3 regions of the Pseudazoarcus sp. NS20 genome follow, and region 2 is predicted to be linked to each of the others. Evidence: predicted binding sites of a transcription regulator. Region 2 holds the regulator's gene; each other region holds the start of a gene.
The links. The regulator HrcA, encoded in region 2, represses chaperone genes, less so after heat shock. The targets are predictions, from matches to a motif close to TNTTAGCACTCNNNGNCNNNGAGTGCTAANA.

Region 1 (3,277 bases), on a different contig from region 2:
CCGGAGTTGTGCTGGTCGAAATAGCGATTCGGCAAACGCAACAGGCTGCCGAACAAAGCACGCCGCAAATGATCGATCAAACCCAGCGAGACCCTGGCGATGAAATAGCTGCCCAGAAACGTGCCGAGCCCTTGCCACGCGGCAATCGCCACCAGCAGTAGAGGCACGGCGTACAACAAAGGCACGCCAGAGAGGAGCGGCAGCCCCTCGACCATGCCAGCCCCCGATGACGAAAGACCATCCACGAAGAATTTGAGCAAACCCGCCATCATCGGCTGGGCCGATGCGAAGATCATGAACCCCAGCAGGCTGATCGCGAACCAGCCCGCGAACGGGCGAACATAGCTCAACAACCGCAGGTAGATCCTGAGGGAAGTTTTGGCAGAAGCGGCTGGAGGCCGCTCAGCGGGCGGTGTCGGCGATGAACTCATGAGGGCTGGATGGTAGCACGCCAGTGTTTGCGCCGTAGCAAGCCCCGCTGTCGCATTTCGCCCGCAGCCCAACGGCGACCTGCGTAACGGCAGGGAACCCCCAATCGGGGGTACGTCGCGATGAGCGCAGCGAATTGCGACGCCGGCCGTACCCCAGGCATCCATCGCCTGGCGGGACCGGGGGCGCCCGGGAAAGCCGATTCGGCCCCGACAAAACACCCGGGGAAATCTGGCGCCACACAGGGCACCAACTCAGCTGTCGGAATTCGCGATGCTCATCCCGACCTACGGTTATGGATGCAAACGCCCGCCACTTCAACCGGACTCGGTGAAGGTGACAGGCGTGTGCCCCGGGAGGGCAATCAGGCGCCGATCAAGCCGCGCATTTTCTGCATGGCTTTGGCCTCGATCTGGCGAATGCGCTCGGCCGAAACACCGTACTCGGCCGCCAACTCGTGCAGCGTGGCCGCACCGCTTTCAACCAGCCAACGACGGCTGACGATATCGCGGCTGCGCTCATCCAGACTAGCCAAAGCATCGCGCAGGCCTTCGTCGCTCAAGCGCGCCTGCTGTGCCTGCTCGAGCGCCTCGGAGGGCTCGGCGTGCGGATCGGGCAGGTAGGCGATCGGAGCAAACGCGTCGTCCTCATCGCCGCTGCCCTCCAAAGGCATGTCGCGGCCGGTGAGGCGGGTTTCCATCTCGACCACTTCCTCGGGCTTCACGCCGAGCTGCGTGGCAACCACCTCGACCTCTTCGCGGTTCAAGGTGGCGGAGCCGGGCTTCATGCTGCGCAGATTGAAGAACAGCTTGCGCTGAGCCTTGGTGGTGGCGATTTTCACCAAGCGCCAGTTGCGTACGATGTACTCGTGAATCTCGGCCTTGATCCAGTGGATGGCAAACGAAACCAGACGCACGCCGCGAGTGGGGTCGAAACGCTTCACGGCTTTCATCAGACCGATGCTGCCTTCCTGAATCAGATCGGCGTGCGGCAAGCCGTAGCCCAGATAACCACGGGCGATGGACACCACCAGCCGCAAATGCGACATCACCAGCTGACGCGCGGCATCCACATCGCCCTCATCGCGCAGCCGGGTCGCCAGCGCGCGCTCTTCCTGCTCGCTGAGCATGGGGATGCGATTGACGGACTGAATGTACTGATCGATGCTGCCGACCGAAGCCGGCACGGGAAACGACAGGGCGTGAGTCATGTGTGTCTTACCTCCTGTGTGCTCCATTTTAGCACTCTGGGTCTATGAGTGCTAAACCGCTTGTTGGGTTCCCGCATCGGGCGCGCCCATCCGCGCACGCGAGGCGGTAGACTGCGGCCTGATACGACTCACCCTCGACAGGCCAGTTTGAAATCCATCTCTCACGACGCGTGGCTCGAGCGGCGCAGGGACGCCATCTCCGTGCAGAACGACGGACACGGCGAAAAAGTCCTGCTGCGGCCCGACGGCACCTACATCAAGCTCTTCCGGCGCAAGCGTCTGCTCTCTTCCGCCGCGTGGAGCCCGTATGCCCAGCGGTTTGCCAACAACTCCGCCGCACTGCAGCGGCTCGGCATACCGTGCCCGCAGGTGATCGAGGTGTTTCGCGTGCCCGACATCGCCCGCGATGCCGTGCATTACCACCCGCTGGTGGGCGACACACTGCGCGACCTTGCCGAGAAGTCCATCGACGATATCAATCGCGGCTACCTGCGTGACGCCTTCAACCGCTTCGTGCGCCGGCTGCACGATCTGGGCGTGCACTTCCGCTCACTGCATCTGGGCAATGTCGTGCTCACCCCTGCTGGCGAGCTTGGCCTGATCGACATTTCCGACATCCGCAATTGGCGTAAGCGCAACCTGATCCGCCTGGAAGGTATCCCCACCGAACGCGACTGGCTCGACCATGACGTAATTCTCGGCCCGGCACCGGCCGCCCGCAACGGAAGCACCCCGTGAAGCCCACCCTCAAAGACTTTCTGAAGGCCAATCTTGCAGCACTGCTGCGCGGCCGCTTATTCATGCGAGACGGCCACCTGCCGCAGGCCGGCCACACCGTCCCCGAGGGCTTTGCTGGCGTAGGCGTGGCCTCCAACGCAGACCCGGCTACCGATGCGGCGGTCATCGCGATCCTGCTCGATGCCGGTATCCGCCGCGTGCGCCTCGACTTCACCTACGGTGACGAGGGCAATCACGTTGCGCGCTTTCTCGAAGCGCTAATTGCGGCCGACATCGACGTGCTGTTGCACCTAGTGCAGCCCGCCGAGGCCGCGCAGGCCATGCCCGCCGAGGCCGCCGAGAACGCATGGCGTGACTTCATCCGCAGCACGCTGGAGCGCTTCGGCAAACACATTCGCATCGTCGAAGCCTGCTCCACCGTCAATCGAAAACGCTGGGCCGGCTACAGCTTGGACGGCTTCCTCGCAGCGTGGCGCATCGCCTTTGAAGAAGTGCGCAAACACGACCTACTGCTGGCCGGCCCCAGCGTCACCGATTTCGAGCCGGTCTGGAACATCGGGCTGCTGCGCCTGCTACGCGATCGCAACCATTTGCCCGACATCCACACCGACAACCTGTTCTCCGAGCGATGCACCGAGCCTGAGCGCTGGGACCACAAGATTCTCGGCCACCGCCTCGCGCCACTGATCCGCTTCAACCTCATCCGCAAGGCGCGCCTGCTGCAACGCATCGGCGCCGACTTCGGCGTGCCGCGGTTGATGTCACCCTCCGCTTTCTGGACACTGCCGCGCATCGAACGCTTCCTGCCCGACAGCGAGCAGAAACAGGCCGACTACCTCGCCCGCTACATGGTGCTCTGCGCCGCCTCCGGTGCCCTCGAAGCCGCGTGGTGGGGCCCGC
Region 2 (3,277 bases):
TGATTTGCCAACGTTCGTGCGGTAGCTGCAGGGCTTCGGCGAGCAGGCGCGCCGTCTTGTGGCACTCGCAATGGTAGGGGTCGCCCAGGTCGAGTGAGCGGCGCGGAATGCCGTGAAAGCTCATCACCAGTTTGTCGGGCTCGCCGTGCGTGCGCCAGTGGTCGCGCACGCTGGCCGCCAGAGCGGCGATATAGCCGGAGTGGTCATGAAAGTTGCGCACGAAGCGCAGTTCCGGCTGGTTGCGCCAATGCGTGATGCAGCGCGCCACTTCATCCATCACGCTGGCGGTGGTGCTGGCGGCGTACTGCGGATACAGCGGCAGCACGACGATGCGCGTACAGCCCTTTTCGCGCAGGCGATTGAGAGCGTTTGGAATCGACGGCTCGCCGTAGCGCATGGCCCAGTCCACCATGACCTGCCCGTTGCCGTTATGCAGCAACTGGCCAGCCAACAGCTTGGCCAGCTTTTCGGTGTGGAACTTGAGCGGTGAGCCTTCGTCGGTCCATACCGTGGCGTATTTGGCGGCCGACTTCTTGGGGCGCACAGTGAGGATGATGCCGTTGAGGATGGGCCACCACACGAGGCGCGGAATTTCGACCACGCGCGGATCGGACAGGAATTGCTTGAGGTACTTGCGCAGCGCCGGTGCGGTGGGTGCTTCCGGGGTGCCCAAGTTGGCGATGAGTACGCCGGTCTTGGGTGCCGCACCGTGGGTGTAGGCAGGTTCGGTCCAGTAGCGGCCCATGAAAGGAATCCTTGCGATGCGTGAGAGGCGGCGGCAGCCGGGATGTCAGTCGTTGCTTTGGGACAGCGCGTTGGAAAGCAGGCGAGCCGTGATGTCGACGATGGGGATGACGCGGTCGTAGGCCATGCGCGTGGGGCCGATGACGCCGACCGAGCCGACGACCTTGCCATCGACTTCGTAGCCGGCGGTGATGACGCTGCAGCCGTCGAGCTCTTCCATGCCGGATTCGTTGCCGATGAAGATCTGCACGCCTTCGGCGCGGTTCGACATCTCGAGCAGTTGGATCAAGCCGGTCTTGCGCTCGAAGAGCTTGAAGAGCTCGCGAATGCGCGACATGTTCGAAGACAGGTCCTCGACATCAAGCAGGTTGGTCTCGCCGGACAGCACATAGCTTTCGGTCGAGCCGGCGAGGTCTCCGCTGGCTTCGACGGTGGCGCTCATCAGTTCCGAAATGTCGCTGCGCAGCTGCTGCAGCTCGCCTTGCAGGCGCGAGCGCATTTCTTCGAACGCGTGCCCGCCGTAATGCGCGGTCAGGTAGTTGCCCGCTTCGGTGAGTTCGGAGGGCGTGTAGGCGCGCTTGGTATGCAGGATGCGGTTCTGCACGTCGCCTGCAGTGGTGACGATGATGAGCAGGATGCGCGCGTCGGAAATGCGCACGAACTCGATCTGCCGGATACGCACTGTTTCGTGGCGCGGGCTGACCACGACGCCGGCGAAGTGCGTCAGGCTAGACAGCAAGTGCGAGGCCGAGCTGATCAGGCGCTGCGGCTGGTCGGGCAGCAGTTGCCCGCGCAACTGCATGATGCGCGAGCGCTCCATCGGCTGGACGGTCAGCAGTGAATCGACGAAGAAGCGATAGCCGCGCGACGTGGGCATGCGCCCGGCGGACGTATGCGGGCTGGTGATGAAGCCCATTTCTTCCAGATCGCTCATGACGTTACGCACGGTGGCCGGAGACAGCTCCAGCCCCGAGTGCTTCGAGAGCGTACGCGATCCGACCGGCTGACCTTCTTCAATGTAGCGTTCGATCAGGGTCTTCAGCAGGATCTGGGCTCGGGCGTCGAGCGTGGGCTGTGTCATGGTGCGCTGTCGTGTCGGTCAGGCTGCATTATTCAGGAGCGTAGGGAGGGCTGTCGAGGCCGTCCAGAGCCGTGAACGGCGGTTGTTTGATTGTGGTTTAATCCGCGCATGAAAAATGCCTTGCGTTGCGTTGCCCTCGTTGGCAAATATCAAGACCCCGGAATCGAGGACGCGGTTCTCGAAGTGGCTGCCTTTCTGTCGTCGCGCGGGCTGGAAGTCTGTGTGGAAGAGGGTACAGCAGCTTCGATCCCCAGACTCTGTCCGGGGTGCGAAGTGCGCAATTACGCGAGCATTGCGGCATGCTGTGATTTGGTGGTGGTGTTGGGGGGCGATGGCACGATGCTGCATGCCGCACGCACGCTGGGCGACAGCGGCGTGCCGCTGGTCGGCGTAAACCGTGGGCGCCTCGGCTTTCTCACCGACATCAGCCGTGATGAAGTGGTCACGCACTTGGCCGATATCCTTGACGGGCGTTACAAGGAAGAGCAGCGCTTCATGCTCGACGCCACCGTCACGCGCGGCGGCACGGCGATGGTCCACCACCGCGCGTTCAACGACGTGGTGCTGAACAAGAGTGACTCCGGGCGCTTGGTTGAATTCAATGTCAGCGTGGATGGCGAGTACGTCTACACGCAGCGTTCGGACGGCATGATCGTTTCGACGCCGACCGGTTCGACCGCCTATTCCTTGTCGGCCAACGGCCCGATTCTGCACCCGACGGTGCACTGCATCGCACTGGTACCGCTGGCCCCCCACGCGTTGACGGCGCGCCCGGTGACCTTGCCCGATACCTGTCGCATCGACATCGAACTGCTCGGTCCGTACGATGCGGGCATCTTCTTCGACGGGCATGAGCGTTTCGACGCCCGTCCCGGCGATCGTCTTTCGATTACACGCGCTCCGGGCACCATCAGGCTGTGGCATCCGGAGAGCTACAGCTATTTTGCGATGCTGCGCGAAAAGCTCCACTGGAGCGCAGCCCCGAGCAAACCTTAGGTTGCCCAATGCTAAGACGCCTCATCATTCGTGATTTCGTCATCGTCGACCGGCTTGAGCTCGAGTTCGAAGCCGGCTTCGGCACGCTCACCGGCGAGACCGGCGCGGGAAAATCGATTCTGCTTGATGCTTTGGGTCTCGCGCTCGGAGACCGTGGCGACGCCAGTACCGTGCGCGGCGGGCAGGACAGGGCTGATATCGCCGCCGAGTTCGATCTGCCTGAAGGTAGCCCGCTGGTGGCGTGGCTGGCGGAGAGCGATCTGCCTGCAGACGATGATCTGGTGTTGCTGCGCAGGGTTGTCGACTCCGGTGGGCGCTCGCGCGCCTGGATCAATGGCGTGCCGGTCACGCTCACCCAATTGCGCGAGGCGGGCGAGTGGCTGGCGGACATTCACGGCCAGCATGCCCACCATGCGCTGTTGCGCGGCGATGCCCAGCGCGCGCTGCTTGATGCGC
Region 3 (3,277 bases), on a different contig from region 2:
ATCTCATCCAGGTCCAGTGTCGCCGTGAGTACGCCCTCTTCGTCGAACAGCGGGCCGGCCAACACGCGGCCGAGCGGGTCGATGATGGCGCTGCCACCGCGCATCACGATGGTGTCGGGCGCGCCTTCGATGGCGCTTTCGTAGCCTTCCGGGAAGTCACCCTTGCGCAGCACCTGACAGCTGGTCAGCACGAAGCAGCGGCCTTCGAGGGCTACGTGCCGCATCGTCGGCAACCAGGTTTCGCGGTCGTCGGCGGTGGGCGCGCAGTACAGCTCGATTTTCTTGCCGTACATCGCCATGCGCAGCATCGGCATGTAGTTCTCCCAGCAGATCACCGCGCCGAGGTTGCCGATTTCGGTGTCGAACACCGGCAGCGTGGAGCCGTCGCCGAAGCCCCACACCAGGCGCTCGCCGGCGGTCGGCATGAGCTTGCGATGCTTGCCCAGCAGCGCGCCGTCGGGGGCGAAGAACAGCACGGTGCAGTACAGCGTGCCGCCGTCCCGTTCGATTACGCCCATCACCACGTGCGCGTTGGCGGCTGCGGCGGCCTGACCGAGACGTTCGGTCTCGGGGCCAGGTACCGCAATCGCGCTGTCGAAGTAGCGGCGAAACTCCTCGCGTCCGGCCGGAGTGCGCACGCCGATGCTGACGCCGTAGTTCTGGCCTTTGGGGTAAGCGGCGAGGTAGGCCTCGGGGAACACGATCAGCTGGCTGCCTGCCTTGGCCGCATCGGCAATCAGTCGCTCGGCCTTGCCCAGGCTGCCTTCGATGTCGAACGGAATCGATCCGGCCTGAATCACTGAGACGTTTACGTGCATGTGCTGCTCCTGGTTCTGTGCGGCAATCGCCACGCCATTCGTGAGAGTTTGTCGATCAGTTTCGACACGGTTTTAGTATTGATCTGTCGGAATCTGTCGTCAATGAATTTTTTCAAGGTTCTAATAATAATCCCTTTATATTCACGTAATTGTGTTTGATGTTGGTGCGTAAATCTGTTGCGATGCACCAAAATAGTGAGTTTATTGGCTTATGTTGTCGGGCATTTTCGACGAAAATTTTCGACTGCATGTCGAATGTTTATCGACAGGCGTACCCGAGTTCGGTACGGTCGCGTTCGTGCAGCCGATTGGCGTGAGATGCAAGCGGAGAGGGGAATGAGTCTGGAAGGCAAGCTGGCAAAGATCGGGATCACCGGAACGCTATTCAAACTCTATGCCGCAGCCATCGAGCTTGGCGAGGCGCCGATTGCCGACATCGCCGCACGCGCCGGGTTGGTGCGCACCACCGCCTACGATGCCTTGTCGCGCCTGGAACAAGAGGGCCTGGTCGTGTTGGAGACGCGCAACGGCAAGCGCATCGTCGTGGCGGAAGACCCTGGCGTGCTGCTGGAGCGGCTCGAAGGGCGGCGCCAGATGCTGGGCGAGCTGATGCCTGAGTTGCGCTCCATGTACAACCTGCTCAAGGGCAAGCCGCGCATGCGGTATTACGAGGGAGTGGAGGGCATCCGCACCGCCTTGTGGGACACGCTGACCGTGACGGACGAGCCCAAGGTGCTGCGCGGCATTCTCTCGATGGACGAATTGAGCGAGGTGCCCGGGCTGGCTGAGATGAACCGCTTCATCGCCGCGCGTGCAGCCAAGGGTGTTCGTCTGCGTGTCGTGCGCTCCCGCCAGAAAGACATTGAGCCGATCTGGCCCACCAGCGAAGAAGAGTTGCGCGAACTGCGTTTCGCGCCCGAGTCGATGATTCTGGCGATGACCACCATCATCTATGACCACCGCGTTTGCCTGATTTCCTCACGGCGAGAGAACTACGGCCTGATCATCGAAAGCGAGGAATTCGCTTCGATGCAGCGGCAGTTGTTCGACACGCTCTGGTCCTTGTCTGCCGAGGCCTGAGAGCGCTTTTGTCGCGCCCCGCTCGCCACGTGCGCGGGGCGTGCCTCTTCCGCGATTGCGCCGCGTGTCCTGCGGTTTTGCGAATTCATTCGATGTCGCCTCTTGAAAAGGCAATATCGCGTCCCTATTATTAGCACTCGCCGGGGGTGAGTGCTAACAGGCCCTCGCGGCCGGACATCCGGCATTCTGATTTCAATGCGGGCCATGTGGCCCGTGTGGCTTGAACCCGTACAGGAGTAAAACGATGAAAATCCGTCCCTTGCATGACCGTGTGATCGTCAAGCGCCTCGAAGCCGAGCGCAAGACCGCCAGCGGCATCGTGATTCCCGATTCCGCCGGTGAAAAGCCCGATCAGGGCGAAGTCGTTGCAGTTGGCAACGGCAAGATCCTGGACGACGGCAGCGTGCGCGCCATGGCCGTGAAGGCTGGCGACAAGGTGCTGTTCGGCAAGTACGCCGGTCAGACCGTGAAGGTCGATGGTGACGAGCTGCTCGTCATGCGCGAGGAAGACATCATGGGCGTGGTCGAGGGCTGAGCCTCTCTCGCGTTCTGTTACTCAAACGAATTCAAGGAGTTAATTCAACATGGCAGCTAAAGAAGTCAAATTCGGTGATTCCGCGCGCGATCGCATGGTCGCCGGCGTCAATATCCTCGCCAACGCCGTCAAGGTCACCCTCGGCCCGAAAGGCCGCAACGTCGTGCTCGAGCGCAGCTTCGGCGCCCCGACCGTCACCAAGGACGGCGTGTCCGTCGCCAAGGAAATCGAGCTGAAAGACAAGTTCGAGAACATGGGCGCCCAGATGGTCAAGGAAGTCGCTTCCAAGACTTCCGACATCGCCGGTGACGGCACCACCACCGCCACCGTGCTGGCTCAGGCCATCGTGCGCGAAGGCATGAAGTACGTTGCCGCCGGCATGAATCCGATGGACCTCAAGCGCGGCATCGACAAGGCCGTGGTCGCCATCACCGATTCGCTGGCCAACCTGTCCAAGCCGTGCTCGACCGCCAAGGAAATCGCTCAGGTGGGTTCCATCTCCGCCAACTCCGATACCGACATCGGCAAGATCATCGCCGACGCCATGGAGAAGGTCGGCAAGGAAGGCGTGATCACCGTTGAAGACGGCAAGTCGCTCAACAACGAACTCGACGTCGTCGAAGGCATGCAGTTCGACCGCGGCTATCTGTCGCCGTACTTCATCAACAACCCGGAACGCCAGATCGCCATTCTGGAAAACCCGTTCGTGCTGCTGTTCGACAAGAAGATCAGCAACATCCGCGACCTGCTGCCGGTGCTGGAGCAAGTGGCCAAGGCCGGCCGTCCGCTGCTGATCATCGCTGAAGATGTCGAAGGCGAAGCGCTGGCGACCCTGGTGGTCAAC

Region 1: a site for HrcA is predicted at 1,666-1,696, ahead of rpoH (RNA polymerase sigma factor RpoH). Genes of this name have one in related genera too.
Region 3: a site for HrcA is predicted at 2,027-2,057, ahead of groES (co-chaperone GroES). Genes of this name have one in related genera too.

What each region holds. Positions count from the first base shown of each region.
Region 1 is NZ_BAAKIY010000004.1:20,563-23,839, reverse strand. Features, by position in the region: gene msbA (lipid A export permease/ATP-binding protein MsbA) at 1-431, opposite strand, end outside; gene rpoH (RNA polymerase sigma factor RpoH) at 794-1,639, opposite strand; gene AC6H0W_RS11800 (BUD32 family EKC/KEOPS complex subunit) at 1,787-2,377, shown strand; gene AC6H0W_RS11795 (lipopolysaccharide kinase InaA family protein) at 2,374-3,277, shown strand, end outside.
Region 2 is NZ_BAAKIY010000003.1:583,880-587,156, reverse strand. Features, by position in the region: gene hemH (ferrochelatase) at 1-745, opposite strand, end outside; gene hrcA (heat-inducible transcriptional repressor HrcA) at 791-1,825, opposite strand; gene AC6H0W_RS11505 (NAD(+)/NADH kinase) at 1,934-2,821, shown strand; gene recN (DNA repair protein RecN) at 2,830-3,277, shown strand, end outside.
Region 3 is NZ_BAAKIY010000002.1:81,719-84,995, forward strand. Features, by position in the region: gene AC6H0W_RS06085 (nitrilase-related carbon-nitrogen hydrolase) at 1-818, opposite strand, end outside; gene AC6H0W_RS06090 (TrmB family transcriptional regulator) at 1,155-1,898, shown strand; gene groES (co-chaperone GroES) at 2,143-2,433, shown strand; gene groL (chaperonin GroEL) at 2,483-3,277, shown strand, end outside.